DNA from 3 places in the Bacillus sp. F9_6S_D1_P_5 genome. Region 2 is predicted to be linked to each of the others. Evidence: predicted binding sites of a transcription regulator. Region 2 holds the regulator's gene; each other region holds the start of a gene.
What was found. The regulator Rex, encoded in region 2, represses fermentation and respiration genes when NADH is low (regulators of the CRP and FNR family bind a similar motif). The targets are predictions, from matches to a motif close to TTGTGAAATATTTCACAA.
Positions count from the first base shown of each region.

Region 1: a site for Rex is predicted at 2,210-2,227, ahead of pflB (formate C-acetyltransferase). Genes of this name have one in related genera too.
Region 3: a site for Rex is predicted at 5,314-5,331, ahead of ACUXEY_RS21710 (formate/nitrite transporter family protein). Genes of this name have one in related genera too.

Region 1 covers NZ_JBTREW010000011.1:26,958-37,776, forward strand. Annotated here, with positions in the region: gene pflB (formate C-acetyltransferase) at 1-2,099, opposite strand, end outside; gene ACUXEY_RS14960 (glycosyltransferase family 2 protein) at 2,438-3,985, opposite strand; gene ACUXEY_RS14965 (NAD-dependent epimerase/dehydratase family protein) at 3,978-4,943, opposite strand; gene ACUXEY_RS14970 (nucleotide sugar dehydrogenase) at 4,940-6,181, opposite strand; gene ACUXEY_RS14975 (glycosyltransferase family 2 protein) at 6,174-7,718, opposite strand; gene ACUXEY_RS14980 (LSm family protein) at 7,732-7,926, opposite strand; gene ACUXEY_RS14985 (LSm family protein) at 7,943-8,344, opposite strand; gene ACUXEY_RS14990 (serine hydrolase domain-containing protein) at 8,500-9,741, opposite strand; gene nagE (N-acetylglucosamine-specific PTS transporter subunit IIBC) at 9,993-10,819, opposite strand, start outside.
Region 2 covers NZ_JBTREW010000041.1:176-8,866, forward strand. Annotated here, with positions in the region: gene tsaE (tRNA (adenosine(37)-N6)-threonylcarbamoyltransferase complex ATPase subunit type 1 TsaE) at 95-568, shown strand; gene tsaB (tRNA (adenosine(37)-N6)-threonylcarbamoyltransferase complex dimerization subunit type 1 TsaB) at 549-1,241, shown strand; gene rimI (ribosomal protein S18-alanine N-acetyltransferase) at 1,255-1,698, shown strand; gene tsaD (tRNA (adenosine(37)-N6)-threonylcarbamoyltransferase complex transferase subunit TsaD) at 1,698-2,714, shown strand; gene ACUXEY_RS27505 (ABC-F family ATP-binding cassette domain-containing protein) at 3,134-5,068, opposite strand; gene ACUXEY_RS27510 (redox-sensing transcriptional repressor Rex) at 5,256-5,885, shown strand; gene ACUXEY_RS27515 (YdiK family protein) at 5,915-6,106, opposite strand; gene ACUXEY_RS27520 (CPBP family intramembrane glutamic endopeptidase) at 6,103-6,849, opposite strand; gene groES (co-chaperone GroES) at 7,251-7,535, shown strand; gene groL (chaperonin GroEL) at 7,574-8,691, shown strand, end outside.
Region 3 covers NZ_JBTREW010000020.1:60,503-71,321, forward strand. Annotated here, with positions in the region: gene phaR (polyhydroxyalkanoic acid synthase subunit PhaR) at 112-594, opposite strand; gene phaQ (poly-beta-hydroxybutyrate-responsive repressor) at 793-1,245, shown strand; gene phaP (polyhydroxyalkanoic acid inclusion protein PhaP) at 1,288-1,812, shown strand; gene ACUXEY_RS21690 (MaoC family dehydratase) at 1,914-2,357, shown strand; gene ACUXEY_RS21695 (alpha/beta-type small acid-soluble spore protein) at 2,505-2,690, shown strand; gene ACUXEY_RS21700 (TrkH family potassium uptake protein) at 2,805-4,124, shown strand; yybP-ykoY riboswitch at 4,163-4,328, shown strand; gene ACUXEY_RS21705 (TerC family protein) at 4,419-5,213, shown strand; gene ACUXEY_RS21710 (formate/nitrite transporter family protein) at 5,416-6,267, shown strand; gene ACUXEY_RS21715 (cyclic-phosphate processing receiver domain-containing protein) at 6,295-6,606, opposite strand; gene ACUXEY_RS21720 (prepilin peptidase) at 6,621-7,343, opposite strand; gene ACUXEY_RS21725 (LutC/YkgG family protein) at 7,456-8,166, opposite strand; gene ACUXEY_RS21730 (LutB/LldF family L-lactate oxidation iron-sulfur protein) at 8,166-9,587, opposite strand; gene ACUXEY_RS21735 ((Fe-S)-binding protein) at 9,604-10,323, opposite strand; gene ACUXEY_RS21740 (FadR/GntR family transcriptional regulator) at 10,492-10,819, opposite strand, start outside.

The sequences.
Region 1 (10,819 bases), on a different contig from region 2:
AATACGTTAATATTTAAGTGATGTCCTTCTTTTACTGCATAACCATCAAGCATTGATACTAAATTACGTACTTGTACATCATCTTCTTTACCAAGTGCTTTTGGAATAATAGAGAATGTATTAGAAATACCATCTTGTGCATCTTCATATGGTAATTTAGCTACAGATAATAATGAAGCTAATGCACCTTTTGTATCACGTCCATGCATTGGGTTCGCACCTGGTGCAAATGGTTCTCCAGTACGGCGACCATCTGGAGTGTTACCAGTTTTCTTACCGTATACAACGTTAGATGTGATTGTTAAGATTGACATTGTATGAACAGAATTTCTGTATGTTTTATGTTTACGAAGTTTATTCATAAATGTTTTCACAAGATTTACAGCGATTTCATCTACACGGTCATCATTGTTACCGTATTTAGGGAAATCTCCTTCGATTTCAAAGTCAACTGCAATTCCGTTTTCATCACGAATTGGTTTTACTTTTGCGTGTTTAATTGCACTTAAAGAGTCTGCTACTACAGATAGACCCGCGATACCTGTTGCCATTGTACGAAGAACATTTGTATCATGAAGTGCCATTTCAATACGTTCGTAGCTATATTTATCGTGCATGTAGTGAATAACATTTAATGTGTTTAAATATAGACCTGCTAACCATTCCATTGTCATATCAAACTTATGCATAACTTCTTCATAATCTAATACTTCAGAAGTAATTGGTGCGTACTCTGGGCCAACTTGTGCTTTAGATTTTTCATCTTTACCACCGTTAATCGCATATAGTAATGCTTTTGCTAAGTTTGCACGTGCGCCGAAGAACTGCATTTGTTTACCAATTCTCATTGCAGATACACAACAAGCAATTCCGTAGTCATCACCGTAGTCAGCACGCATAATGTCATCATTTTCATATTGAATTGCTGATGTTTTAATAGACATTTTTGCACAGTAGTTTTTAAAGTTCTGTGGTAATTGTTTAGACCAAAGAACTGTTAAGTTTGGTTCTGGAGCTGGTCCTAAATTATCTAATGTATGCAAGAAACGGAATGAGTTCTTTGTTACTAATGGACGACCATCTAATGCCATACCACCGATAGACTCAGTTACCCAAGTTGGGTCACCAGAGAATAATTCATTATAATCAGGTGTTCTTGCAAATTTCACAAGACGTAATTTCATAATGAAGTGATCCACAATTTCTTGTACTTCTTCTTCTGTTAAAGTACCATTTGCCAAATCTCTTTCAATATAAATGTCTAAGAATGTAGAAGTACGTCCAAGACTCATTGCAGCTCCGTTTTGCTCTTTAATTGCTGCAAGATATGCGAAGTATAACCATTGGAATGCTTCTTGCGTGTTTGTTGCTGGCTTAGAAATATCAAAGCCATGAGAGGCAGCCATTTGTTTTAACTCTTGAAGTGCACGCATTTGCTCAGATAACTCTTCGCGTAAACGCATTGTATCTTCGCTCATTACACCGCCAGTTAAATTTAAATCTGCTTTTTTCGCTTCAATTAAATGATTAATACCATATAATGCTACGCGTCGGTAGTCACCGATAATACGTCCACGTCCGTATGCATCTGGAAGACCAGTAATTACACCTGATTTACGTGCATTTCTCATTTCTGGTGTATAAGCATCGAATACACCTTGGTTATGAGTTTTTCTCCAATCTCTAAAAATACGACTAAGTTCTTTGTCCATTTCGTATCCATAAGATTCACAAGCTTGTTCCGCCATACGAATACCACCATATGGTTGTAAAGAACGTTTAAATGGTTTTTCAGTTTGGAAACCGACTACTTTTTCAATATCTTTATTTAAATATCCTGGTTCATGTGATGTAATAGAAGAAACAATTTTTGTATCCATATCAAGAACGCCACCGTTTTCACGTTCTTTCGTTGTTAAATCCATTACTTGATCCCAAAGTTGTTTCGTTGCTTCAGTTGCTCCCGCTAAGAAAGATTCATCTCCTTCGAAAACGTTTACATTATTTAAAATGAAATCGCGAACATCAATCTCTGCTTTCCATTTTTCACCTTTAAAGTTTTCCCATGCGTTTTTAACATTTTCTAATACTTGAGTCATCCTAATCTCCTCCATTTTTGATTAGTACAGGACTAAGATTTTTTATATAACAGCTTACACACTTAGAATACTACTTTTTGGCGAAAGTGAACGAAATAGTTGTGACATGTTTGTGAAATGTTGAGCAAACTACTATATACATAGTGTTAACTTCACTTAAAAGTCTTTATAATTAACCCTTCCCTTAATTGTATTTTTTTGGTATCCTTATATACGAGTCCTATTTTGTAATATAAGAACAATACCCATTGTAGAGCTGTAATACTCTTATCTCCTAATCTGTTATAGTTTTTATAACAGAACAAAAAGTGTACATATGTTGTACACTTTTTTTGTTACTACTCTAAAACATCTCTTTTTCTATCCCCATCATAGAATCCACCACGATTGCCTTCTAATGCAATTAATTGCTCTAATCCTTCTATATGATCACCTATAATTCGCAAAACAGCTGGAGGATGACCTATTTTTGCAAAATGTTCACTGGGACGAATACGGTTCATCTTATCGACCTCTACACGACTTACACATGCAATCTCGAATCCCGACAGAATCGCTTTCACTTGTGCTACACAAGGTGAGAGTAAAGATCTATACCCAATTTCTTTCAAACACTTACGACTGAACGCATTCGGTACAGCAATAAGAGAGCCTACTCCTAGATCTTTTCTATCACAAGCTAAATTTAATGCATATTTAAATGCAGTTACAAGATGAAGTGGTACTCTTAAATCTAAATAATGATTTAGATCATTTAAGGCGACATCCATTCCATCTGCAATAGCTTTTGCGAAAGGATATAACTCCCTTGCCGAAATAACAAAGTCGCCGTCTATAAACAGTACAATATCCCCTTTAGCAAAGTAAGTTCCAAGTGAACGCCCTACATCGTTTCCAAGTGCTTCTTTATATACAATTGTTGTTGCTCCCTTTTCTTTTGCAATCGTTGCTGTTTGATCAGACGAACCATTTACAACAACGATAATTTCAAAAGGTTCAATTTTTCGAAGTTCATCTATAACATTTCCAATTGTTTTTTCTTCATCTTGTACAGGAATAATGACCGATAATTGCTTTCCTTTATACAATTTAGATGTGACGCCCCATCCTTGATAAAGATCTTCGAAATCTAAAGTATGATACACACTATCTCTTTTCCTATTGCCATCGTAATATCCTCCGCGCTCATCGCTACCTACTATTCGCTCCGCTACAGCTTCTATATGATCACCTATCATCCGTTTTTCAGATTGCGAAAGACCCGTGCCATACGCAGCATGCTCGGTCGGCCGAAATTTATTTGGCGTAATAACGTCAATTGCACAATGACGACTAATTCTCCATTTACTTTGAACTAAACGTAAATGAGCGACAATAGGATTAACAAAGCCTTCATATCCAATACTTTGAACAACTTCTTTCGTCAACGCATGAGGTACAGATAATAAAGAATCAACTTTTAACTCTTCACGCTCTAACATTGCATTTAATATTTGGCGCCATACTGCCACAGAATGCGGTTTTTGTTTCTTTAAAAATAACGCATCCAAATTATTTAAAACGATGTCAGCCTGATCATGTAAAATGGGATTCAGGAATAATTGTAATTTTGAAGTTTGAATAGCAAAATCTCCATCTATAAATAGTAATACATCACCTATCGCATGTTTTGCGCCAACCGCACGGCCAACATCGTTCCCTAGTAACTCTGTATACTTAATTACTTTACATCCTAAACGATCAGCAACCTCTTCTGTACCATCATTACAACCGTTTGCTACTACAATAATCTCTACTGGATTTAATCCTTTTGCCGATTGAATAACGTCTGAAATCGTATCGATTTCATTACATGCAGGAATAATAACTGATAACGACTTAGCCATTGTTTTCTTCACGAAACCAATTAATTGTTTCTTTTAATCCGTTTTCCCACGTTACTTTCGCCTGAAATCGAACAAGTTCTTTTAATTTCGTTACATCTGGTCTTCTATTTGGAATTTCTTCAAAGCCATGTGGATATACCTCTTCGAAAGAAACTTGAACAATCTTTGAAGAAGATTTCGTTAGTTTTTTAATTACTTCTGCTACTTCTTTTATACTCTTTTCATTCTCAGAACCTATGTTAATAATTTCACCATTTACCTTTTCATCCATCGCTCGAATCGTTGCCTCTACCGCATCACTTACATACGTAAAGCAACGTGTTTGCTCTCCATCTCCATATACGAGAATGTCTTCTCCCTGCAGGGCCGCACTAATAAATCGCGGGATTACCCCTGCATATGGACCATCTTTCGCTCTTGGACCATAAATATTAAAATAACGCACAATCGTTACAGGTAAACCTTCTAAAGCGTATCCTAAACATAATGTCTCTTCTAATGTTTTACACACTGCATAACTCCAACGTATTTTAGAAGTTGCCCCGTATAATCGATCCCCCTCTTCAGAAAAGGGTGGTTTTGCCTTACCATATACTTCTGAAGTAGACGCAAAGACTACTTTCTTCTTTCCATTTAGCGCTGCTTGTAAAATGTTTCTCGTTCCATCAAAATTCGTTTCAATGAGCTCTATACTCTTTTCCATTGTCGTTTTCACACCTAAAATTGCTGCTAAATGAAACACTACATCATGTTGATTTACTAATTCATAAATAGAATTTTTATCTAAAACGCTTATTGGAATAACCCGAATTTCTTTCATTAACTCATCATGATATTTATTTTTCCCTTTATAGAAGTTATCAACGATCGTAACCCCATACCCTCTTTTCACCAGCTCTTCAGCTAAATGTGAACCAATAAATCCTGCTCCACCTGTAATTAAACATTTCTTACTCATACACTCACCTTCTTTATAATTCCACGTGTATCTATTACTCGCTTCATACCTTTAAAAAGCTTCCAATCGATATTAGAGTGATCAGTTAAAATTAAAATACAACCCGCTTGTTTAACGACTTGTTCATCTAAAGAAACAGATTGGTACACCTTATCTTCAAATTTTGCAGAAGAAATATATGGATCATGATATTCGATTTCATATCCTTCTTTTATTAACAATTCAATAATTGGTAAAGCCGGTGATTCTCTTAAGTCATTTACGTCTTTCTTATATGCAATCCCTACAATTAAAACCGTTGCAGGTGATTGCACCACACCTTTTACTTTCCGGACTATTTTCTCTGGCATTTCTTCATTAATCACATGTGCAGCTTCAATTAATTGACTAATTTCCCCATTCCTTTTTATTCTCCATTGGAAATATAAAGGATCTACTGGAATACAGTGTCCCCCTATCCCTGGCCCTGGCCAATATGGGGTAAATCCAAACGGTTTTGTAGATGCTGCTTCAAGCGCCTCATAAAAATCAATTCCTAAACTTTCACATAGTGTGTTTAACTCATTTACTAATGAAATATTGACTAGACGCTGAATATTTTCAAATAACTTACACATTTCCGCTACTTTCGGAGAACTAACTGGAACAACTACATCAAATGTAGTGCTATACAACTCCTGTACTTTTTGTTTACACTTTTCTGTTTGTCCACTAATAACTTTTGGAATCGTTTGAACGGAATAGTGACTATTAGCCGGATCAATTCTCTCAGGGGAATATCCGATATAGAAATCTTCTCCTACCTTTTTACCTGTTTGAGAAATAATAGGAATGATAACTTCCTCGAGTGTACCTGGATATGTGGAGCTTTCGAAAATGAAGGTTTGTCCTTTTTGAAGGTGTTGTTGTATATAATGCGAAGCTGAAATGAGGGCACTTAAGTCTGGTTCTCTTTTTTCATTAATCGGAGTCGGGACAGTAACAATAACATAATCACTATTTTGAAAATCAGCAATGCCTTGATCCGGTGTGTTCACTATTAATTTTTTTTTCATCAATAAACTTTGTAACTCTTTGGAAGAAACATCCGGAATGTAGCTTTCTCCTTTTATAATTGATACTATTTTTCTAGTATCTTTATCTAACCCAAGTACTGTATGCCCTCTCTCTGCAAAATGGACTGCTAAAGGAAGGCCAACATACCCTAACCCAATAATAGCTACTTTACTACTATTCATTTGTATTCTCTTCTTCCCTTCTCAATTGTTGAATGATATCCCTATCTCTATCTCCATCTGTAAAACCACCGCGTTCGTCCGTACATTGTAATAAATACGCAATCGCCTCAATTTGATCACCGAAAATACGATCAAATGCTGAAATACGCCCATTTATAAATTCGTGTTGCTCTGGACGTACTCGATTTGTTTTTATAACATCTACTAACTCTACTGCTGTAACAGAGAATCCTTCTAAAATAGCTTTCATCTGAGCTAATGGAGGGATCACAAGAGAATCATAACCAATTTTCTCTATTACTTTTTTATGCATAGCGTGTGGTACTGCTGTTAATGAGTTATTCCATAAATCTGGTCGCTTCGCTATCAAATTCACAAAATATTTTCCCATGCTAATTGGATCTGCTGGATGAAACATATCTAATAAACACTGTAAATCATTTAATGCCACATCACTTCCATCTTCAATAGCGCGCAAAAATGGAATTAAATTTTTTGCTGGAATAGCAAAATCACCATCCACAAATAAGCAAATATCTGCCGTAGCATGCATGGCGCCTATTACCCGTGCTACATTATGTCCAAGCACTTCTCCAAATTCAACAACAATAACATTCTCTAGCTTTGCTTGTTTAACAGTCTCAATATGTGCTCCATGTGCAACAACAATAATTTCATCTACACCTGCTGCTTTCACTTCTTGTATAACAGACCTTATAGTTGTTTTCTCTCCTGATATCGGGATAATGGCACTATATTTCGCTTTTTTCCTTTGTAATAAAACTGGTTTATACTTTCCTACAAATTCCCTATCCTTATTGCCCTCTAAAAAACCACCGCGTTTACCGTATGTTTCGATTACGTATTGTAAAGCTCGCAAATGATCACCCATAATACGACTAGTCGCTTTCGGATAAGGAGAGCCAGGTGATGTACCCGTATGCACAGGACGAACTTTATTTGTGTAAATGACATCAACTGAAGCCATATCAGAAATATCTACTCCTCTAGACATCGCCATCGCTTGAAATAGTGCTGGATCCGCTAAATTCCACCACCCTAGTTTTTCAATTACTTCACGACTTATCGCATGTGGTATCGCAATTAAAGACCCTACAACAAACTCTTTCTTGTTCAAATAACGGTTTAACATATATTTTCCAACCGTCGTATAATGCGGTCTCATCTTCAAATAAACGGACCATGTTAAATTATTTAAAACAATCTCATGTCCTTGCTGTATTCCTTTAATAAAATTGTATAATTCTTCACTTTTCATGACGATATCGCCATCTAAAAATAAAACAATTTCTCCTTTTGCTTCTCTAGCACCAATTGCCCGTCCCACATCATTACCAAGAGAAGATCTATAATAAATCACACGGCAATTATGCTGTAATGCTATTTCTTTCGTACCATCTGTCGATCCATTATCTACTATGATAATTTCATATGGTTCCAACTTCCTTACTTCTACTAAAACTTTTGATAAAGTACTTGCTTCATTATGCACTGGAATCACAACTGACACTCTCATACTTGTATCACTCTTACCCTTCCAAGCGAACATAAGCAATAATAGGAATACGTACAACTACATCTTCTGGTGGTCCATAAGAAGGAGAAGTACGAACAATTACTGCCCCATCCGTCACAGATAAAAGAACGCCTGCAATGATTTCTACAGCTGTCACAACTTGCACTAGTTCACCAACATGGTTACGTAGTTCATCAGTAAATAACATATATAACTCTCCTTTCTTACGCTTCTTTAATTGATATAATACTTGTAAATGGTAATAACACTTCTGTTCCTATTCCTTCTTGCAGTGTTAAAAAATCATCCCCAACTGCTACAATCACACCCGTTAACTGTCCAACTGTCACATTAATTTCTACGTTTTTACCCAAATACTGCTCTGCAATTTCTTTAAAAGGTGATGTGTTACATTCTTTTAAAATGTTACAAATAATAGATTGAAATCTACTTGATTCAATAACTTCTTCCGTAGCTTGCTTAGAATTTCTTTGAATAAATCTCGCGAAGTTTTGTGAAAATAAAAGTCTTTCCACAGCGGGCAATAACTTATTGTCTAAAAAATAATCTAATTGCCTATTAAACAATCTCGATAACTTTTTCCAATACTTACCGAACAGACACATATATTTCTCCTCCTATTATTTTTAAATTATAAAAATACATCCATACATCTTAATGTATACAAAGCAGGCTTTTTTTGTGATAGGTAAGACATACATTTTTCAAGGAAACAATCTTTTTTAATCGCATAAAAAAGACTATCCAATAGGATAGTCTCTTACACTTCAACATTTCGCAACATCGTATAAATGTCATTATTCACTTTACCAAACGATTTAATATTGTTTTGGATATTAGATAATAAAACAACATACACACTTCCGTTTTTACTAAATCCATTTAAGCAATTCCATCCTGGCATTACACCGTGATTCGAATAACTTCCCGGGTCTACGTACCATCCAAATCCGTAATCTTTTTTTCCGCCTGTAAACATTTGATCATAGCTCTCTTTTGAAATTAACTTTCCAGAGAAGAGTGCTTCATTAAATAAATATAAATCATGTGCACTTGTATATATATCACCACAACCATATAGTTGTGACATACTTGGAATATTCGGTGTTGTCATATTGTTATTTACTATTTTATAACCTGTCGATGGAAACCTTGTTTGCTCTAACGCTTTACCGAAACCAGAATGTTTCATACCCGCAGTAGCAAAAATATGTTGTTTAATATATTCTTCTAACGGTTGTCCACTTACCTTCTCAGCGATGTAGGCAAGTATCGAATAGTTCGAATCGGAATATTTCCATTTCTCTCCCGGACTCCCAACACGCTTTTGTTTTCCTATTCGTTTTATCAATTCCTCATGAGAAATATCCTCTGTTCCCTGTTCATACTCTGGAATCCCTGATGTATGTGTTAGTAAATGTTTTAACTGAATACCATTACCTCGAGGGAAATCTGGAATATACTTTGCAACCGTATCCTCTACGTTCAACTTATTTTGATCTTTTAATTGCATAATAGTAGTTGCTACAAATGCCTTTGAAATAGATCCAATATAAAAAGTTGTCTCTGAATTATTCGGCACTTGTTTCTCTTTGTTCGCCATACCGTATCCTTTATTCAAAAGAACTTTTCCGTTCTTCACAATAACAGCTGTCCCGCTAAATCCTGCGTTTTGTAAATATTGATCTAATTGAGCGTTTTCATTAATTTCTTGAGGTGGTCCCTCAGCAGGCTTCTCCACAGCTTGCGCTTGCTTCACTTGTTCTTCCTGCTCTTTTTGTTTTTGTGCTTCTTGCTTCTGTTTTTCTTCTTTCTTTTTTAGCTCTTCTTGTTTCTTCATTTCTGCTGCTGCTTTTAAAGTTTCTTCTTTCTTATTATCCGCAACAATTTTTGTATACATGAAATATACAACTGAAAATAGTAAGACGAGAATGATTGTTCTTTTTATGTATACAATCGGCCGACGTGCTTTCCCATTCGCATTATTTTTTTCCTGATCCATGATTGCTTTTTTCCCCTTACTCAACAATAATTTACTCCCTCTACTAAAGATTTTTTTTAGTAGATTATGGATACTCCATTCTATGTCATCCCTACTTTATCACGCACTGCACATATTACCAACCCATATGTATAAAAAAGAAAAAGAAAATTTACAAAAGTAAGATTGCTGTTAAATTGTTAACAAAAAAGAGGATATCCTCTAAAAAATTGATGTCATCAATCTTTTCGGATATCCTCTTATCTCATTATTTATACGTGTTTTTTCATATCATCGGCAACAGATTCAACATTTGTACCTACGATAACTTGGACACTCGTATTACTTAATTTCATAACACCTTTTGCACCAGCACGTTTTAATGCTGCTTCGTTTACTTGACCAGCATCTTTCACTTGTAAGCGTAGACGTGTTGCACAGTTATCAATAACTGTTAAGTTTTCTTTTCCACCTAAAGCTGCTACGTAAGTTTCACCAATTGAACCTGCAACTGGAGCTTCTTCCCCTTCAGCTAGCTCCTCTTCGTCTTCACGACCAGGAGTTTTTAGGTCGAACTTCTTAATTAAGAAGTAGAATACTACAAAGTAAATTGCTGCGTAAATTAAACCGATTCCTGCTAGTAACAATGGTTTTGTTGCAATACCGAAGTTTAAGAAGTAATCGATTGCCCCGGCACTAAATGAGAAACCATCGTGAATGCCAAGTGTTGTTGTAATGAATAGAGACAGACCTGTTAATACAGCATGAATTCCATATAATACTGGTGATAAGAACATGAATGAGAATTCAATTGGTTCTGTAATACCAGTTAAGAATGAAGTTAATGCTAGACCACCTAACATACCTGTAACCATTTTACGTTTTTCTGGTTTAGCAGCTGCAATCATTGCGAAACATGCTGCTGGTAAACCGAACATCATGATTGGGAAGAAACCAGTCATGAACATACCTGCTGATGGGTCTTTTGCAAAGAAGCGTGCAATATCACCATGAACGATATCGCCAGCTGCATTTGTAAAGTCACCAAGTACGAACCAGAAGTATGTGTTCATTACGTGGTGTAAACCGATTGGAATTA
Region 2 (8,691 bases):
ACTATCCTTAGGAATCCCCCTAAGGACTTTTTTATATATTCAAAACCTGTATAATAAAGAGCAGAGAACATTGTGAGTAAAGTAGGTGAAGTCTGTGAGTAAATATGAAATAACAACAAAATCATCTGAGGAAACACAAAGATTATCAGAAAAACTAGGTGAACTTGCCCAGGCGCAAGATGTAATTATTTTAGAAGGAGATCTAGGGGCTGGTAAGACGACTTTTACAAAAGGACTAGCAAAAGGTCTTGGAGTAAAAAGAGTTGTAAATAGCCCTACCTTTAATATTATTAAAGAATATAAAGGAAGATTACCGCTATATCATATGGACGTGTATCGCTTAGCAGAAAGTGAAGAGGACTTAGGGTTTGATGAGTATTTCTACGGTGAAGGAATTACGGTAGTAGAATGGGCTCATTTAATAGAAGCATATTTACCAAATGAGAAATTACAAATTAGTTTATTCCATGCTGGAGATGATACAAGAAACATTGTACTCGAGCCAGTTGGAGATCGCTATATTAGATTATGTGAGGAGCTATTACAAGATGAAAGTACTAGCAATTGATACTTCAAATTACGTAATGGGTGTATCCCTTATTGAAGAAGGAAACGTAATTGGGGAAATCATTACAAACTTAACAAAAAACCATTCTGTACGTCTTATGCCAGCTGTAGAACAACTGTTAAAAGAATGCGGTGTAAAACCGAAAGAATTAACGAAAATAGTTGTAGCTGCTGGACCAGGATCATATACAGGTGTTCGCATAGGTGTGACAGCTGCCAAAACATTGGCTTGGTCACTTCAAATACCAATTGTAGGTGTATCAAGTTTAGAAGTAGTGGCTGCAAACGGAGCAAATTTTGATGGGTTAATCTGTCCTTTATTCGATGGAAGACGCGGACAAATTTATACGGGGCTATATACATATGAAGGAGAGAAGTTAACTTCTATAGAAGAAGACCGAATTATCCTTATTGTAGACTGGTTGCAAATGTTAAAAGATAAAGGAAAGCCTGTTTTATTTCTTGGTAACGATGTTAAATTGCATAAAGAAACGATTATCGAACATTTGGGCGATCAAGCTGTATTTGCTCCTTTCACTAAAAATAACCCAAGACCAAGTGAGTTAGCGTTCTTAGGATTGCAAAAAGAAGAACAAGATGTACATTCATTCGTTCCTAGTTACCTTCGTTTAGCTGAAGCTGAAACAAAGTGGTTAGAAAGTCAAAACAAGTAGGAGTTTGCAGAGGATGGATATGATATTTAGAAAGATGGAACTCGATGATATCGCTCAAATTGTAGCTATTGAAGAAGCATCTTTTTCAACTCCTTGGACTGCAGATGCCTTTCACCGTGAGTTAACGATGAATGAACATGCACATTATGTTGTGCTAGAAAAAGATGGTCGTGTAATTGGGTATTGTGGATTGTGGATAATTATTGATGAATCACATATAACAAATATAGCTATTTTGCCAGAATACAGAGGTCAAAAGCTAGGAGATGCTTTATTGAAAGAAGTTATTTCCGAAGCGAAAACTCTAGGCGTAAAAACGATGACACTGGAAGTACGTGTATCAAATGAAGTAGCAAAACAGTTATACAGAAAATACGGATTTCAAAATGGTGGAATTCGTAAACGATACTATGCAGACAATCAGGAAGATGGTCTCGTAATGTGGGTGAATATATAATGGAAAAAAATACGATTATACTTGGTATAGAAACAAGTTGTGATGAAACAGCAGTAGCGGTTGTTAAAAATGGAACGGAAATTATTGCGAATGTCGTTGCATCACAAATTGAAAGTCATAAACGTTTTGGCGGAGTTGTACCAGAGATTGCATCTCGTCATCATGTAGAAGAAATTACAGTTGTGTTAGAAGAAGCTTTAAAAGAAGCCAATATCACATTTGATGATATTGATGCAATTGCTGTAACAGAAGGACCTGGTTTAGTAGGAGCACTTCTAATAGGGGTAAACGCAGCGAAAGCAGTGGCATTTGCACATGATATCCCTCTAGTTGGTGTACATCATATCGCTGGCCATATTTATGCGAACCGTTTAGTAAAAGAAGTTCAATTCCCACTGCTATCACTTGTTGTATCTGGTGGACATACAGAGCTTGTTTATATGAAAGAACATGGTTCATTTGAAGTAATTGGTGAAACAAGAGATGATGCAGCGGGAGAGGCGTATGATAAAGTAGCTCGTACGTTATCTATGCCATATCCAGGTGGTCCTCATATTGATCGCCTTGCACATGAAGGAGAACCGACAATCGATCTGCCTCGTGCATGGCTAGAACCGGATTCGTATGATTTCAGTTTCAGTGGATTGAAATCAGCAGTTATCAACACTGTGCATAACGCAAAACAGCGCGGAATAGAAATTGCACCGGTAGATTTAGCAGCAAGTTTCCAAGAGAGTGTAATTGACGTATTAGTAACGAAAGCTTCTCGTGCAGCGGATGCTTATAACGTAAAGCAAGTGCTTCTTGCTGGTGGAGTGGCTGCAAATAAAGGACTTCGTGCGCGTTTAGAAGCAGAATTTGCACAAAAAGAAAATGTAGAGCTAATTATTCCTCCTTTATCTTTATGCACAGATAATGCAGCAATGATTGCAGCGGCAGGTACAATTGCATATGAACAAGGAAAACGCGCTACATTAGCTTTAAATGCAAATCCAGGATTAGATATTGAAGCATAGTTATACACAAAATTAACCACAGCTTGTGGATAAAACCCATATTATCTGTTGATAATGTGGGTTTTATTGTGTATATAAAATGTTGATAACTTTTTCGTTAATTGTGGATAATGTGGAAAAGTTATTTTGAGGTTTATTTTATAAAGGTGGATATGTGTATAAACTTGTGGATAAATTAGGCGAAGTCTGACCTTTAAATATACCCTTTTTCGGGAAATAAAAACGAAGAAGATATCTCTAAAAAACATTTTGGAATATGCTCTTATTATAAGGGGTGCTAACATTGTCAAACCTTGTCGGTAAATCGGTATCTCGTGTCGAATCGTTTATGCAATAGAGGTTGACCACGGCTAGAAGATAAAAAGGATGTCCCATCGTCAAAAATTCCGACTGATGAGACATCCTTCTTATTCATACTCTTATAAATGCAATTCTTCCCATTCTGCCATACAAGCATCAAGTTGTTCTTGTAGTGTTTGCTTTTTCGTTGTAATTTCACTAGCCTTTTCATAATCTGCATATATTTCTGGTAAGCAAAGTTGATCTTCTAACGTAGCAATTTCTTCTTCAAATTGTACAATATTTTGTTCTAGTTCCTCGATTTTTCGAGTACGTTGACGCTCCAACTTTTTGCGCTCTTTTTCTTCAAGATAATTTAATTTTTCTGGAGCTACAGTTTTTTGAACAGGTGCTTGATTCTCTTGCTGTTCTTGTTGTTCAAATTCAGCACGTTCAATCATCTCATTTTTCTTTTCAACGTAGTAATCGTAGTCACCTAAATATTCCTGCGCACCTTCTGTTGATAACTCAACAACAGTTGTCGTTACACGATTAATAAAGTAGCGGTCATGTGAGACGAATAGAAGGGTACCCGGATAATCAATTAAAGCATTCTCCAAGATTTCTTTACTATTTAAATCAAGATGGTTCGTAGGCTCATCGAGAATTAATAAATTCGATTTTTGCATCATAAGTTTTGCAAGAGCTAACCGAGCCTTTTGTCCACCACTAAGAGAAGATACTGGTTTTAGTACATCGTCTCCTGTGAATAAGAAGTTACCTAGTATTGTGCGAATTTCTTTTTCGGGCTGCAATGGATATTCATCCCATAATTCATTTAAAACTCGCTTAGAAGATGTTAAGTTAGCTTGTTCCTGATCATAATAACCAACAGATACATTGGATCCGAAAGAAACATCACCATGTAATAGTGGTAACTTATTCACAATGGATTTCAACAATGTGGATTTCCCAATTCCATTTGGACCAACTAAAGCAACACTATCCCCACGAGTTAAGCGCATTGTTACATGTTCAATAATTGGATCCTCATCATAGCCGATAGTTGCATCCTTTACTTGTAAAACATCATTTCCACTTTGTTTTTCAATATCGAAATGGAAGGAAGCCGACTTAGAGTCACCTAATGGTCTTGTTAATAGTTCCATACGGTCTAATTGTTTACGACGGCTTTGCGCACGTTTTGTTGTAGATGCACGAGCTATATTCTTTTGAACGAAGTCCTCAAGTTTAGCGATTTCATCTTGTTGTTTTTCATAACGTTTCATTTCTTGCTCGTATAGTGCTGATTTTAAATCTAAATATTTACTGTAGTTACCAACAAATCGTCTACTTTCTTTATTCGAAATTTCATATACTTGTGTAACGAGTTTATCTAAGAAATAACGGTCATGGGAAACAATAAGTATTGCGCCAGGATAGCCTTGTAAATATTGTTCAAGCCATGTTAATGTTTCGATATCTAAATGGTTTGTAGGCTCGTCCAAAATAAGTAAGTCTGGTTTCGTTAATAATAATTTACCGAGAGCTAATCGTGTTTTTTGCCCACCGCTTAATGTAGAAATCGTCGTCTGGTGCGTTTCGACTGGGAAGCCAAGACCGCTTAAAATCGAACGGATATCTGCTTCGTACTGATAGCCACCTTGATCTTTATAATCTAATTGCAATTGGTCATAATCAGTTAATAACCTTTCATATATAGCCTCGTTTGAAAAGTTTTCTTCTTTTCCCATCTCTTGCTCTAGCCTTCGAAGTTTTGTCTCCATTTGCTGCAAGTGTGTAAAGACGGTTAACATTTCATCCCAAATTGTTAAAGACGTTTCTAAACCGGTATTTTGAGCTAAGTATCCGATTGAGACATCTTTCGGTTTTATAATTTCGCCACCATCATGAGATAGCTCACCAGCTATTATTTTTAATAACGTAGATTTTCCGGCTCCATTTCGTCCGACTAATGCGATGCGATCTTTCGTTTGAACTTCCAATTTTATGTTTGCAAGAATCGTTTCTGCACCGTATAATTTCGAAAGCGCGTTTACTTGTAATAAAATCAATGTTTTCACCTCAAATAATTTCTTAACTTTGCCATGTTTATATTTCTCAATCATACTAAAAATAGTGTATAGTTTAAAATACAGAGAGAATACTTCTTCTTTCTATTATACAAGGAATTTAATAAGTGCTAAACTTCTGTATTTGATTAAAGCATATGAATAAAGATAGGAAGAGAGGAGAGGTTATATGGAGCAGCAGAAAATTCCACAAGCCACTGCTAAGAGATTGCCTCTATACTATCGATTTATCCAAAACTTATCTCTGTCTGGTAAGCAACGTGTTTCATCAGCCGAATTAAGTGAAGCGGTAAAGGTTGATTCCGCAACTATTCGAAGAGATTTCTCATACTTTGGGGCGTTAGGGAAAAAAGGATATGGATATAACGTAAATTATTTATTATCATTTTTCCGTGAAACACTCGACCAAGATGATATAACACGTGTAGCGCTTATTGGAGTAGGTAATTTAGGGACCGCTTTCTTACATTATAATTTCACGAAAAACAATAATACAAAAATTGAAATGGCGTTTGACGTTAGTGAAGAGAAAGTTGGAACAGAAATCGGGGGCATTCCTGTATATCATTTAGATGAATTAGAAGAAAGATTATCAAATGATATACAAGTGGCAATATTAACAGTACCGGCTACAGTAGCACAATCTGTAGCAGATAGATTAGCTGAAACGAGTGTGCATGGTATTTTAAATTTCACACCAGCACGCTTAAATGTGTCAGACGATATAAGAATTCATCATATTGATTTAGCAGTAGAGTTACAAACACTTGTTTACTTTTTAAAGAATTATCCACAATAAAACGCAGAGGAAGCGACCTCTGCGTTTTATTATTGTTTTTTCTTTGTGAATTTAACTAATATAAGGCGAAGTGCCAAATTAAAATCAATTGTTGCCATAACTGCAAATAGTATTGTCCACATATTCCAGATTGTATCTGTTACGTTCGTAATGGCGAAGCGGGTAAAGATACATCCTAGTAGGAAGTACAATGCAGCCATGAACAATGGTGAGTTTCTCATAAAAATCCTCCGATAAAGCCTTGCATTTTTTCAGCTTCTTTAATCATTTCTTGAATTTGTTCATTGCTCATTAAAACTTGAGCAACTGCAACTAATGTATTCATTGCAACATGAGCTGCGATAGGGACGATAATACGCTTCGTTTTTACATATAAAAAGGCGAATACGAGTCCCATAGAAGTGTATACCAATAAGTGAGTGAAATCAAAATGAATTGCTGCGAATACGAGAGAACTAATAATAGCAGCAATAAAGAAGTTAAACTTCTTATAAAGTGTACCAAATAAAATTTTTCTAAATACGATTTCTTCCAAAATAGGTCCTATTATAGATATAACAATAAGGAACCAAGGTGTCGTTCTTGCGATATCCATAAGTCTTGCTGTATTTTCAGATCCAGGTTTAATTCCTAATAAACGCATTTCTATCATACCGGCAATACTTTGCGAGAAAAATGCTAAGAAGAACCCGATAAAAATCCAACCAATCGTAGCTGGAACAGTAGAACGCTTTGTATCTAAATGTCTGTCACGAATATCTGTTCTAAGTAACCAAAGTACGATACATAATGCAATAAAGAAGCTAATGATTGCCCAGTGACCAGTTATGAGTTGAAATTTCTCTTCCCTAGTAAATCCCCTGTTATCATAAAGTCCAGTTTTCAGGAGAAGTGGTAATCCAGCAATTGATGATAACTGCATTAAAATGTATGTAACGATAACCCACCAATATTGTTTTTTCAAATGGTTTAACCATCCTTTCTAACTCTAGTGTATGAGATAAGGTAGGATAACATGTAAATATGCTACCTACGATATAAACCTTACTTAAATTATGTTTTTTTTGTAAATCCTTATTTGAAATTATAATAGAAGACAGGAGAAAGTTGTGTGTGTAGCGAAAACAACTTAGGGTGTCCTTTCATATTGTAACATACGAGTAGTGGAAACAACGATTCATATGGTAAAGGTAGAAGAAGAGAGACTCTATATAGAAAAGTGTATAACTGAATTTGCGAAAAAATTATGATTTTTTTACTTGCAAAAGAAATTGAGATTATTTATTATTATAAGTGTGTTAGCACTCGGGTGACCTGAGTGCTAATAAATAAAATTTACATAACAAAATGAGGAGGTTATTGTTCATGCTAAAGCCATTAGGTGATCGCGTTGTAATTGAGCTTGTTCAAGCGGAAGAAAAAACAGCAAGTGGTATTGTATTACCAGACACAGCAAAAGAAAAACCACAAGAGGGTAAAGTTGTTGCAGTAGGTACTGGTCGAGTGCTTGAAAATGGTGAGCGTGTTGCTTTAGAGGTAGCAGCAGGTGATCTTATCATCTTCTCAAAATATGCAGGTACTGAAGTGAAATATGAAGGTACAGACTACTTGATTTTACGTGAAAGTGACATTCTAGCAGTTATCGGTTAATTATATAAATCTTAAAAAATCCAAGGGGGTCAATTATTATGGCAAAAGATATTAAATTTAGTGAAGAAGCACGTCGTTCGATGCTTCGCGGTGTCGACACTCTTGCAAATGCAGTAAAAGTAACGCTTGGACCAAAAGGTCGTAACGTTGTTCTTGAGAAAAAATTTGGTTCACCACTTATTACAAATGACGGTGTAACAATCGCAAAAGAAATCGAATTAGAAGATGCATTCGAAAACATGGGTGCAAAATTAGTAGCAGAAGTTGCTAGCAAAACAAACGATGTAGCTGGTGACGGAACAACAACTGCAACTGTATTAGCACAAGCTATGATTCGTGAAGGTCTTAAAAACGTAACAGCTGGTGCGAACCCAATGGGCCTTCGTAAAGGTATCGAAAAAGCTGTAGTTGCTGCAGTAGAAGAATTAAAAACGATTTCTAAACCAATCGAAGGTAAATCTTCTATCGCACAAGTAGCTGCTATTTCTGCTGCTGACGAAGAAGTAGGTCAATTAATCGCTGAAGCAATGGAGCGCGTTGGTAACGACGGCGTTATTACTTTAGAAGAATCTAAAGGTTTCACAACAGAATTAGACGTAGTAGAAGGTATGCAATTTGATCGTGGATATGCATCTCCTTACATGATTACTGATTCTGACAAAATGGAAGCAGTTCTTGATAACCCATACATCTTAATCACTGACAAAAAGATTTCTAACATTCAAGAAATCTTACCAGTATTAGAGCAAGTGGTACAACAAGGTAAACCACTTCTTATCATTGCTGAAGATGTAGAAGGCGAAGCGTTAGCTACATTAGTAGTGAACAAACTTCGTGGTACATTCAATGTAGTAGCTGTTAAAGCTCCTGGATTTGGTGACCGTCGTAAAGCAATGCTAGAAGATATTGCAATCTTAACTGGTGGCGAAGTAATCACTGAAGAATTAGGCCGTGACTTAAAATCTGCTACAATTGAATCTTTAGGACGCGCTGGTAAAGTTGTTGTAACGAAAGAAAACACAACTGTAGTTGAAGGTATCGGAAATACACAACAAATCGAAGCTCGCATCGGTCAAATCCGTGCGCAATTAGAAGAAACTACTTCTGAATTCGATCGTGAAAAATTACAAGAGCGTCTTGCAAAACTTGCAGGTGG
Region 3 (10,819 bases), on a different contig from region 2:
TCATTTTGGTACTCATATGAATAGAGTCCATATATTAATTATGTTTCGTTGTTTATACATGAAAAAGAGATTCTCCCCCTCTCTTTTTCACGTTATAAACAAACGCTATTATCATTTTTTATTTTCCGGCTTATTCGCAGGCTTTACTTCTTCTTTTACAGGTTCTTGTAGTTTCGCTAGTACTGCATTTTGCTTTTCTAGCAATTCCAAAATTTGATCCACTTTCGTTTCTAATGTGCGAATATCTTGTTTTACTTTCGTAACATCACGCTTTAATGTAGGAGCTTGTCCTAGTGAATCCACTTTCTCTTCTAGAACTTCCTCGATATTATCAACTTTATTTTCTAAGTTAATAACAAGCGTAGCTACTCTAGCGATATCCTCTTTTGTAGGCACATTCACCTGTTCTAAATAACTTTTTGTTGTATCATTTAACGCTTTTTGATAAAACAAATTCAAGTCTAGAACGCTGCCCATCCAAGCAGAATATTCTTCTGTTTTAATTGTTTCATTGAGCGCTTTTCCCCAAAATGTTTCGGTTTGTTCATAAGCATTTTTCCATGCTTGCAATGGATCGAATTTTTGATCAATCACTTCGCCTACACTCCCTTTTTTGTTTTTGAAACAATTCAACCTATTCACTATTTTCTAATATTCTGAATAAAACTTCAAGTCTATATTTTATTTTTCTTTATTTTCCAATAAATGTGTTGACATTAAAAACAGATAGGTGTAAATTGCACTTATAAGCAAAAAATTCCATCTAACTGATTCATGAGGTGATGCACAATCATGCTACATAATGAACCAGAACACCCAGAAAGTTTGGAAAAAAACCAAGCGAAACAACCAAACTCCATGCCAAAAAACTTCTTAGTTCCTTTCTTACTTCTCTGTCTAAAAGACTGGAGTCTTCATGGTTACAAACTCATTCAAATGCTAATGGACATCGGCTTTTCTTCTGTTGACCAAGGTAATGTGTACAGAACATTGCGCAAGTTAGAAAAAGAAAATCTCATTTCTTCTACTTGGGATACAAGTGAAGGCGGGCCAGCGAAACGAATTTATTCTTTAACAGAATATGGAGAGCAATATTTAACAACATGTGCGACTTCTTTTGAACATTATCAAAATATGTTGCGGACGTTTTTTACGTTATACACCAATGCATTCTTTCCATTTTCTACTTCTCCAGAAAAGGATGAAAAGGATTCTTCATCTTCACCTGGTGGTACAGCAGAGTAATCTGCGTTCACAATATGCAAAAAAACATTTGGAGGTCAAACAATGGAAACTAAACCATACGAATTAGTCGATGCATTTTGGAAAAACTGGTCTCAATCTCTTTCCCTCTTCTCTTCAGCTGGGAAACAATTAGAACAACTTACTTTAGAAACATTAAAACAACAACAAGACGCTTTGCATAAATTAACATCAGGAGTAGATGAACTAGAAAAAGAACTACAACAATTCACTGCTCAGTTCAATAACCAATATACAGATTACGTGAAGCAATTAACTGGAAACTCCTTAAATGATCAAATTAACGAGTGGCAAGGGAAATGGAATGAACTTTCTACTCAGATGCACCAACTTACTGTTTCTCCTACGAAAACATCTTTGTCTATTCTTACTCAAACTAGCGGTCAATTTGAAGAAACAACAAAACAATTTATTGAACAACAACAATTACAACGTGAAGAGGTTCAAAAACAGTTAGAAGTTTTTTTGGGAGAGTTCAAGTCCAAACAACTAGAACTCGCAAAGCAGTTCGAGGAAAACTCAAAAAATTTATTTACTTCCATCAAGTAAGAAAAATGTGGGAGCTAACTGCAGCACAAACAAAACTCTTTCTTCCTCCTACTACATCAAGATGGCTGGCATTTTTCGATATGGAAAAGAAGGAGGCCAAAATGAATCCATTTCAAGAAGCACAAACTGTTCCAGAGCTTCGTTATGATGAGATTCAAGTCGGTGATCAAGCATCCCTTACAAAAACGATTACGGATGAGGACGTTATCAATTTTGCAAAATTAACTGGAGATGTGAACCCTATTCATCTTTTAGATTCTTTTGCAAAAACGACTATGTTTAAAGAACGTATTGCTCATGGCATGCTCGTTTCCAGTTTCATTTCGACGATTCTTGGTACGAAACTCCCTGGCAAAAACACGATTTATTTATCTCAAAACGTTTCATTCCGTGCTCCTGTCAAAATTGGTGATACACTTCGCGTTGTGGCAGAAGTTATAAAAAAACGGGACGATAAAAAAATCATTACGTTGCAAACAAACATATACAATCAATCCGATGATATTGTCGTGGAAGGTACAGCGACAATACTGAAAAAAGAGTAGCAAATTTGCTACTCTTTTTTCTATCCAATAACTTCTAATCACACCGATTACTTCCGCGTATGAGTACGTCGTTTCCACATAAAATAACGTTACCAGTTTAGATAAGTACTTAGCTGAACTGGACTACTCATAAGGATGTGTATCAACATGGTAAAAACAAACAAATTACTAGTTCCAGGTGCGGAACAAGCACTTGAACAATTTAAATATGAAATTGCACAAGAATTCGGCGTAAGCTTAGGATCTAATACAGCATCTCGTTCTAACGGTTCAGTTGGTGGTGAAGTAACGAAACGACTTGTTGCTTTAGCTCAACAACAATTACGTGGATAATACTATAACATATGGCTTAGAGGCAGATATTCTCTGCCTCTTTCTATTTTTAACATACATAATCGTGCTTTTTCACATACTAGTAAGAGCAAACTGAAAGGAACGATATGTAACATGAAACGGATTAACATTAGCATGAGTCCTCCCCGTGTTCTTACTTTGTCTTTTATTATGTTATCAATTATCGGTACATGCTTATTAAAGCTACCAATTGCTACAACAACGTCTATTTCATGGCTCGATGCTTTATTTACAACCGTTTCTGCTTGTACGGTTACAGGGCTCGGTGTTGTGGACACTGGGAAAGTATTTACCTTATTTGGCCAATGTGTCATTTTAACGCTTATACAAGTGGGCGGACTTGGCATTATGAGCTTTGCCGTTTTAATTGCAATTATGCTCGGCAGAAAAATCGGTCTTCAAAACCGAATTTTACTACAACAAGCGTTAAATCAAACGAATATTGGAGGCGTCATTCGTCTTGCCAAAGCGTTATTTTTATTCTCTTTTACAGTCGAATGTATCGCTACTTTCATTCTTTCTTTCGAATGGGTACCAAAATACGGGATTGCTAAAGGGATCTATTATAGTTTTTTTCATTCCATCTCTGCTTTTAACAATGCTGGTTTTTCTGTGTGGAGCGATAATTTAATGTCGCATTCTCATAGCATTCTTGTCAATCTCGTCATTTCCTCCCTCATTATTTTAGGTGGGATTGGTTTTACAGTAATCGTAGATATAAAAAGAAAGAAAAATTTAAAAAACCTTACATTACACTCAAAACTTATGCTCTCTTCTACTCTAATCGTTAATATTATTGCGACCGTTTTTATTTTCATATTCGAGTTCCACAATTCTCTTTCTATGAGAGGCTTTACTCCATTTGAAGAAGGAATGGCCGCTTATTTCCAGGCCGTTTCAACGCGTACTGCCGGGTTTAATACAGTTGATATTTCTGCATTATCAAAGCCTTCCCTTTTATTAATGATGCTTCTAATGTTTATTGGAGCTGGGAGCGCTTCAACTGGTGGTGGAATTAAGTTAACAACATTTTTAATCATGTTTTTTGGGGTATTTAAATTTTTACAAGAACAAGATGATATTGTCGTATTTAAAAAATCTATTAAAGATACTCTCATCGTCAAATCATTGACCATCACTATTATTTCCATTTCATTTATCTTTTTTGCTATTTTAATTTTAAGTATTACTGAGCGAGTTCCCCTATTGATGAGTGCTTTCGAAGTATTTTCAGCATTTGGGACTGTCGGTCTCAGTATGAATTTCACACCACACTTAACGATGATCGGAAAAGCTATTATCATCTTTATGATGTTTTTCGGGAAAATGGGACCTTTAACACTTGCTTTTTCATTTGCACGTAAAAAGAACAGAAAAATAAAATATCCGAATGAAGATATTTTAACAGGTTGACAACCGTATAATTTATCCATATAATGAGAGTACAATAGCATATCTCCAAAGGGGAGTAGCGTCCAAGAATATTTCTTGGAAACAAAGTCGTCATTACGTAGAACTTAGTTCTTCCGGCTTTGTTGGCATTTTCATTACATATGTCTAGCAAGACCTTTGCCTATTAACGGCAGAGGTCTTTTTTGTATTCATTACCAAATTCTTCCAAAGTTAATAGGCAGGAGTATGGGGAAACTAAATAGTGGGGAAATTCTTCACTTATTTAGTACTTATAGAAATGAGAGGAGAATGTACATGGATGTATCATTATTATTGGAGTATGGTTGGGTATTACTCATCCTAATTGCACTAGAGGGGATTTTAGCAGCTGATAACGCTCTTGTTCTTGCAATTATGGTAAAACATTTACCAGAAGAAAAACGTAAGAAAGCACTATTTTACGGATTAGCGGGGGCATTTGTTTTCCGTTTCGGATCATTATTTATGATTTCGTTCTTAGTCGACGTATGGCAAGTGCAAGCAATCGGTGCCATTTACCTTATGTTTATCGCTGGTAATCACTTATTTAAAACGTATGTTAAAAAGAATACGGATGAAGAAACAGAAGAAAAAGAAGCAAAGAAAAAACAAGAGAATTTTTGGTGGACTGTATTTAAAGTTGAGGTTGCTGATATCGCCTTCGCAGTTGATTCTATTTTAGCTGCTGTTGCATTAGCAATGACTTTACCAAAAACAGGCTTAGGTACAATTGGTAGTCTTGATACTGGGCAATTCGTTGTAATCTTTGTAGGTGGACTTATCGGATTAATCATTATGCGATTTGCAGCAACTGCTTTCGTACAAATCTTAAAACGTAAACCAGGACTTGAAACTGCAGCATTCTTAATCGTAGGTTGGGTTGGTGTGAAATTAGCAGTTTATACATTAGCACACCCTGCATTAAATGTAATTCCACATTCATTCCCAGAATCTACACCATGGAAGCTTACATTCTGGATTGTATTAGTCGGAATCGCAGTTGGCGGCTGGTTCTTCTCGAAAGAAGTAGAAGGAAAAGTAGAAAAGAATTTAGACGAAAAAGCGCTGTAATTACAGCGCTTTTTCTTTTTCCTTTCTCCCTCTCAATGTCCAGAAAAATTTCTATTATACTATCTTTTGTAAACGTTTTCTCGATGTATGTATGTCCTTTTTGTGAAACATTGCACAAACTTATTGAAACTATGACCGAATCCATGTACTTTATTCATATAAGGAGTATTTATAGATGATGTATTAAAGGAGCGTATTACTCATGCTAGAACAAGGATTAGATTATGTTGTCAAACTGGCTAAGAGCAAAAAACAAATGCTAGATACAAACCCGATGCAATATTTCATTCGTGCCGCACTTGCGGGTATTTATATCGGTTTTATTATTGTACTATGTTTTAAATTAGGTAACTTTTTTCACATTGCAGATTCACCAGCAACTTATTTAGCAGCTTCTATGTTTTTCGGAATTGCCCTTGTCCTTATTATATATGGCGGTGCTGAATTGTTTACTGGAAACACAATGTACTTCACTGTAGCAACTTTAAGAAAAGAAACAACGATTTCTGATACACTTCGTAACTGGGTCGCTTGTTATGCAGGCAATTTAGCTGGCGCTTTATTCTTTGCCTTACTATTTTATGCAACTGGAATTTTCGAAGCAATTGATCACGGACATTTCATGAATAAAGTAGTAGAAGGAAAAATGAATACACCTACAATGCAATTATTCTTTAAAGCCATTTTATGTAACTGGCTCGTATGTCTTGCTTGTTTCTTACCTTCTCAAGTGAAAGGTGATACAGCAAAAATTATGATGATGATGCTACTCGTTTTCACATTCTTCTTATCTGGTTACGAGCATAGCATTGCAAACTTATCACTGTTTGCCTTATCTTTAGTTTCACCGCATCCGGAGACAATTTCTTTTGCAGGTGCTATTCATAACTTAATTCCAGTTACAATCGGTAACATTATTGGCGGGTCTGTATTTGTCGGTATGGTATACCATTACTTAACAAAAAAAGTACCTGATGTAAAACAAGAAGAAACTGAATTAGTAGCAGCTCAACAAGAAGAGATTATTCCTTTGCAAGCTCATATGAAACATTAAAAACTCCAAAGTTTTACTTTGGAGTTTTTAGCTCCCCACATATTTAACAACAAGGTGAGGATTAATTTCCCCTTCTTCCTTTCCCTTATTAATCCTCCGTTTCATCTTGTGCATACCGATGACATCATTCGTATGAAAGTGCATTTCATTTACATATAAACCCTCTTTACAAAAAGCATCTACAAAATCTAATCCACTTTTTTCTCCCCATCCCATGTTAAAATCAAGGGAAAGAATATTCACATCATAATCCCGAACCATTTGCAAAGCACGTTCTACTGTAGTTACGAGCACATACCCGTATGGACAACTTCTTTGATCATCCATATATACATTCATGTTCTATCCCCTCTCTATTTTGCATACGTGATCAACATGTAACATATTGCCCCAAGGCTAATAAAAGGACCAAACGGAATTTGAGTCCTCATTTTCACACGCTTTAATACGAGACCAACTCCAAAGAAACAAAGACTAAGGCAAGAGGCTAAAAATAAAATCATAAAAACCCCTTTTAGTCCCACTATAAATCCAAGTAGCGAAAGTAATTTTACATCACCTCCCCCAAGCCCTTCTGGATATATCTTTTGCATGCAATATAACAAAATGAATATAACGCCACTACCAACTATACTATCTGGCCAAGTGACTAACGGTACAAAAATACATTCTAAAATGAGTAAACAGGCAAACCAAACTAAAATACGATTTGGGATTAACAGATATATGTAATCTGTAACTGAAATAATAAGAAGTAATGAAAAAAGCGATAAAATGATAATAAGCTCTCGTTCCACCCCGATCATATATACCGTAAGAAAAAATATCATTCCGGTTACAAGTTCAAATACTACGTACAAAATTGAAATCGCCCTCTTACAATTCGTACAACGTCCCCTTTGTATACAAAAAGAAATAATTGGAATCAATTCTTTTGGCTTTAGCACATACTTACAATAATGACAATGTGAACGAGGGACAATGATAGACTCCCCTAGTGGAACTCTCATCGCAATTACCATAAAAAAGGAACCAAACACCATCCCCACTAACAATGCATATACATAAGTGAACATCCCTTCCTCTCCTTTCCAGAAGAACATAGCAAAAAAAGGAGAGAACTTCTACTTCATATTATCTCTATTCTATTAAAAAAGCAGGCCATTTTCTGGCCTGCTTTCCCCTCTTTTATACGATGAAATATACTGCTTTTAATGGTCCATGTACGCCGACAACAAGATTCATTTCAATATCTGCCGAGTTACTAGGTCCTGTAATAAAGTTAATACAAGATGCCACTTCCTCACCATTTTCTACACGTGAGTTCATATCCTCAACTGCTTGTGTAATACGAGGCACAAGTGTTTCACGTGGAATAATAGCAAAGTATACAGTCGGTAAAAAGTGTAAAGAACGACCTTGGCCTTTATGACTTTGTACAACGATCGTACCAGATTCAGCTAAAGTATAATCACTAAAGGCAATTCCAATATTCGCTCTTTCTGCGATACGCATATTCTCTTCTTTTTTCTCAGGATCCCATACATTTACTTCAACATTTTGCTTTGGAAGCTCTTCTTTAAATAAAGAAGTCAATCCATAAGAATCAAAACGTTCATCTGCCGATAACATAATAGGTCCCCCGCCGTTTTCCACGATTACTTTTTGAATATCTTCACGTAAACGGTCGTTTGTCGTTTCCACAACAGTTGTATGAATGTTTGTACATTGATTTTTAAATACTTCTAACAATTCTTCTTGTGAATAATCTTTTAACGTTTCTTTATTCACATTATTTTTCCACACTGGACGTTTTACACCATCCGTTTTACGCGCGCGTCCAAGTTCTTTTGCAATATTCTCTAGAAAGGACTCACGGTTTTGAATTAATCCTGTCATTATTTGTCCCCGCCTTTCTTATGGTCTTTATACCAATCACGGAATCGTTCTTTACTTGGAGCCGGGAATTCACGAATATCTGTCCAGTTTTTAAGTGGCCCAACACCTTTTGATACACGGTTACCCGATGTAAATGGACTCATTGCCGCTGGCGCCATTTTTGATCCCATTTTGTATAAAGCTGCTGAAGATGCACCCATACTAAACATTTTCATTGCCAATTTCTCTGCAAGTGGAGCACGTCCTTCTTGCTCAACGATAACTTGACGATGTTTTAATAATAAATCATGTAATGGAATTTTTACTGGACAAGCTTCTGTACACGCTCCGCATAAACTAGAGGCATAAGGAAGCTCTTTGTAATCATCATATCCACCTAAAAGTGGTGTTAATACCGCACCAATTGGTCCTGAGTATATAGAACCATATGAATGTCCACCAACGTGACGATATACAGGGCATACGTTAACACAAGCAGCACAACGAATACATTGCAACACTTGACGGAATTCAGATCCAAGAATTTGAGAACGACCATTATCGACAACAACTAAGTGGAATTCTTCTGGTCCATCTACTTCCTCTTCTTGAATTGGTCCCGCTACAGTTACATAACTTGTTAACTTTTGACCTACTGCACTACGACATAGTAAACCAACTAAAACATCTAATTCTTCCATTGTTGGAACCATACGTTCCATACCCATTACTGCAATTTGTGTTTTCGGAATCGACATAACAAGATCGGCATTACCTTCATTCGTTACTAAACAAAGAGAACCAGTATTTGCAACAGCGAAGTTACAACCTGTCACACCAATTTCTGCATCCATAAATTTTTCACGAAGTTGTTTACGAACAAACTTCGTCATTTCGTATGGATCATCAGAATTTTCATAGCCAAGCTTTTCTTTAAATACATCACGAATTTGCGTTCTATTTTTATGAAGTGCAGGCGCAATAATATGTGAAGGTGGATCGTTATCTACTTGCAGAATATACTCTCCTAAGTCACTTTCTAACACTTCACAACCGATTTCTTCAAGCGCATGGTTCATACTAATTTCTTCTGTTACCATCGACTTTGATTTTACTACTTTTTTTGCCTGCTTCTTTTTTGCAACGTCTTGAATATACTTTGCCGCTTCCTCTTTCGTTTTCGCAAAGTACACATGTCCGCCTCTTTTTGATACATTTTCACTTAACTGCATTAAGTAATAATCAAGATTTTCTAACGTATGTTGACGAATTTCTTCACCGAGTTCACGCCATTCTTCCCAGTTTCCTAATTCATCCGCTGCTTTTAAGCGATTCGTATATAAGCGTGTTTGTGCAGAAGATACTGCTCCGCGCATAAACGAATCTTGAATTCCATCGCCAACGCGATCATTAAATTTTTTCTCACTGATTTTCATAGACATAGCTTATGTTCCCCCTTCATGAGCGACTATTCAGTACCTCAGCAATATGCATTACTTTTATTTCTTTTCCTAAACGCTCAATACGTCCGCCAATGTTTAACAAACACCCACAATCTGCACCGATTAAATAATCAGCACCTGTTTCCATTGCACTCTCTACCTTTTCATCTACCATTTGCTCAGAAATTGGAGTCATCTTCACTGAAAACGTTCCCCCAAACCCGCAACAATTTTGCACATTTGGTAACTCTCTCACAGTTAATCTTTTTACATTTGATAATAAAATTCCTGGTGCCTCTGTTACTCCAAGCATACGTGTCATATGACATGATTTATGAATAGTAGCAATTCCTGGTAAACTTGCACCAACATCAGTAACCTTTAAAACATCTACAATAAATTGTGTGAATTCATATGTTTTATCAGCAACTTTTTGTGCACGTTTAGCCCACTTCGGATCATCTTTAAAAACATGCGGATACTCATGAAACATTGTCGCACAAGAACCAGATGGCGTAACGATATATTCTGCATCTTCGAAAGTTTCAATCATATGTTTCATCGCTTCTTTTGCTGCTTCTACATGGCCGCTATTATAAGCAGGCTGACCACAACAAACTTGTGCTTCTGGAAATTCAATTTCACAACCTAAACGCTCCAACACTTCAACTGTTGCTTTGCCGACGTTTGTTTCAAACATATCAACTAAACAAGTAACAAATAAAGTAACTTTCATAATTATTACTCCCCCTTTTTACAACTCCACCAACAAACATATGGTCATCAGATGACTAATAAAAGAAGAAGTAGGCTCAACCATGGCCTATCCTCTCCCTCTTCTAAAGAAAACGCTTACTTAATCTCTCTCTATTTTATCAAAAAATTTGATTTTTAAAAGATTAAATTACGAATTTATATCGTTTTTACCTGTGACAATATGTTCTACATTTGTTAAATGATCTAGCATTGCTTGCTGCGCTAATTCTACATCTTGCTTTAACACTGCATCATATATAACTTGATGCTCTTCTATAAGTCGTTCTGATGTTGTTTGTTCACCATATAAAATAATGCGTCTTGATTCACCAATTGTTTCAGCAATCATCTCTGAAACGTGATTCATGAGTTCAAGCAAAATGTTGTTATGCGAAGACTCCGCAATTCCCATATGGAACTGAAAATCTGCTTTTTCACCAGCTTTTTCATCTCCAATGCTCTTTGCCATTTCATCT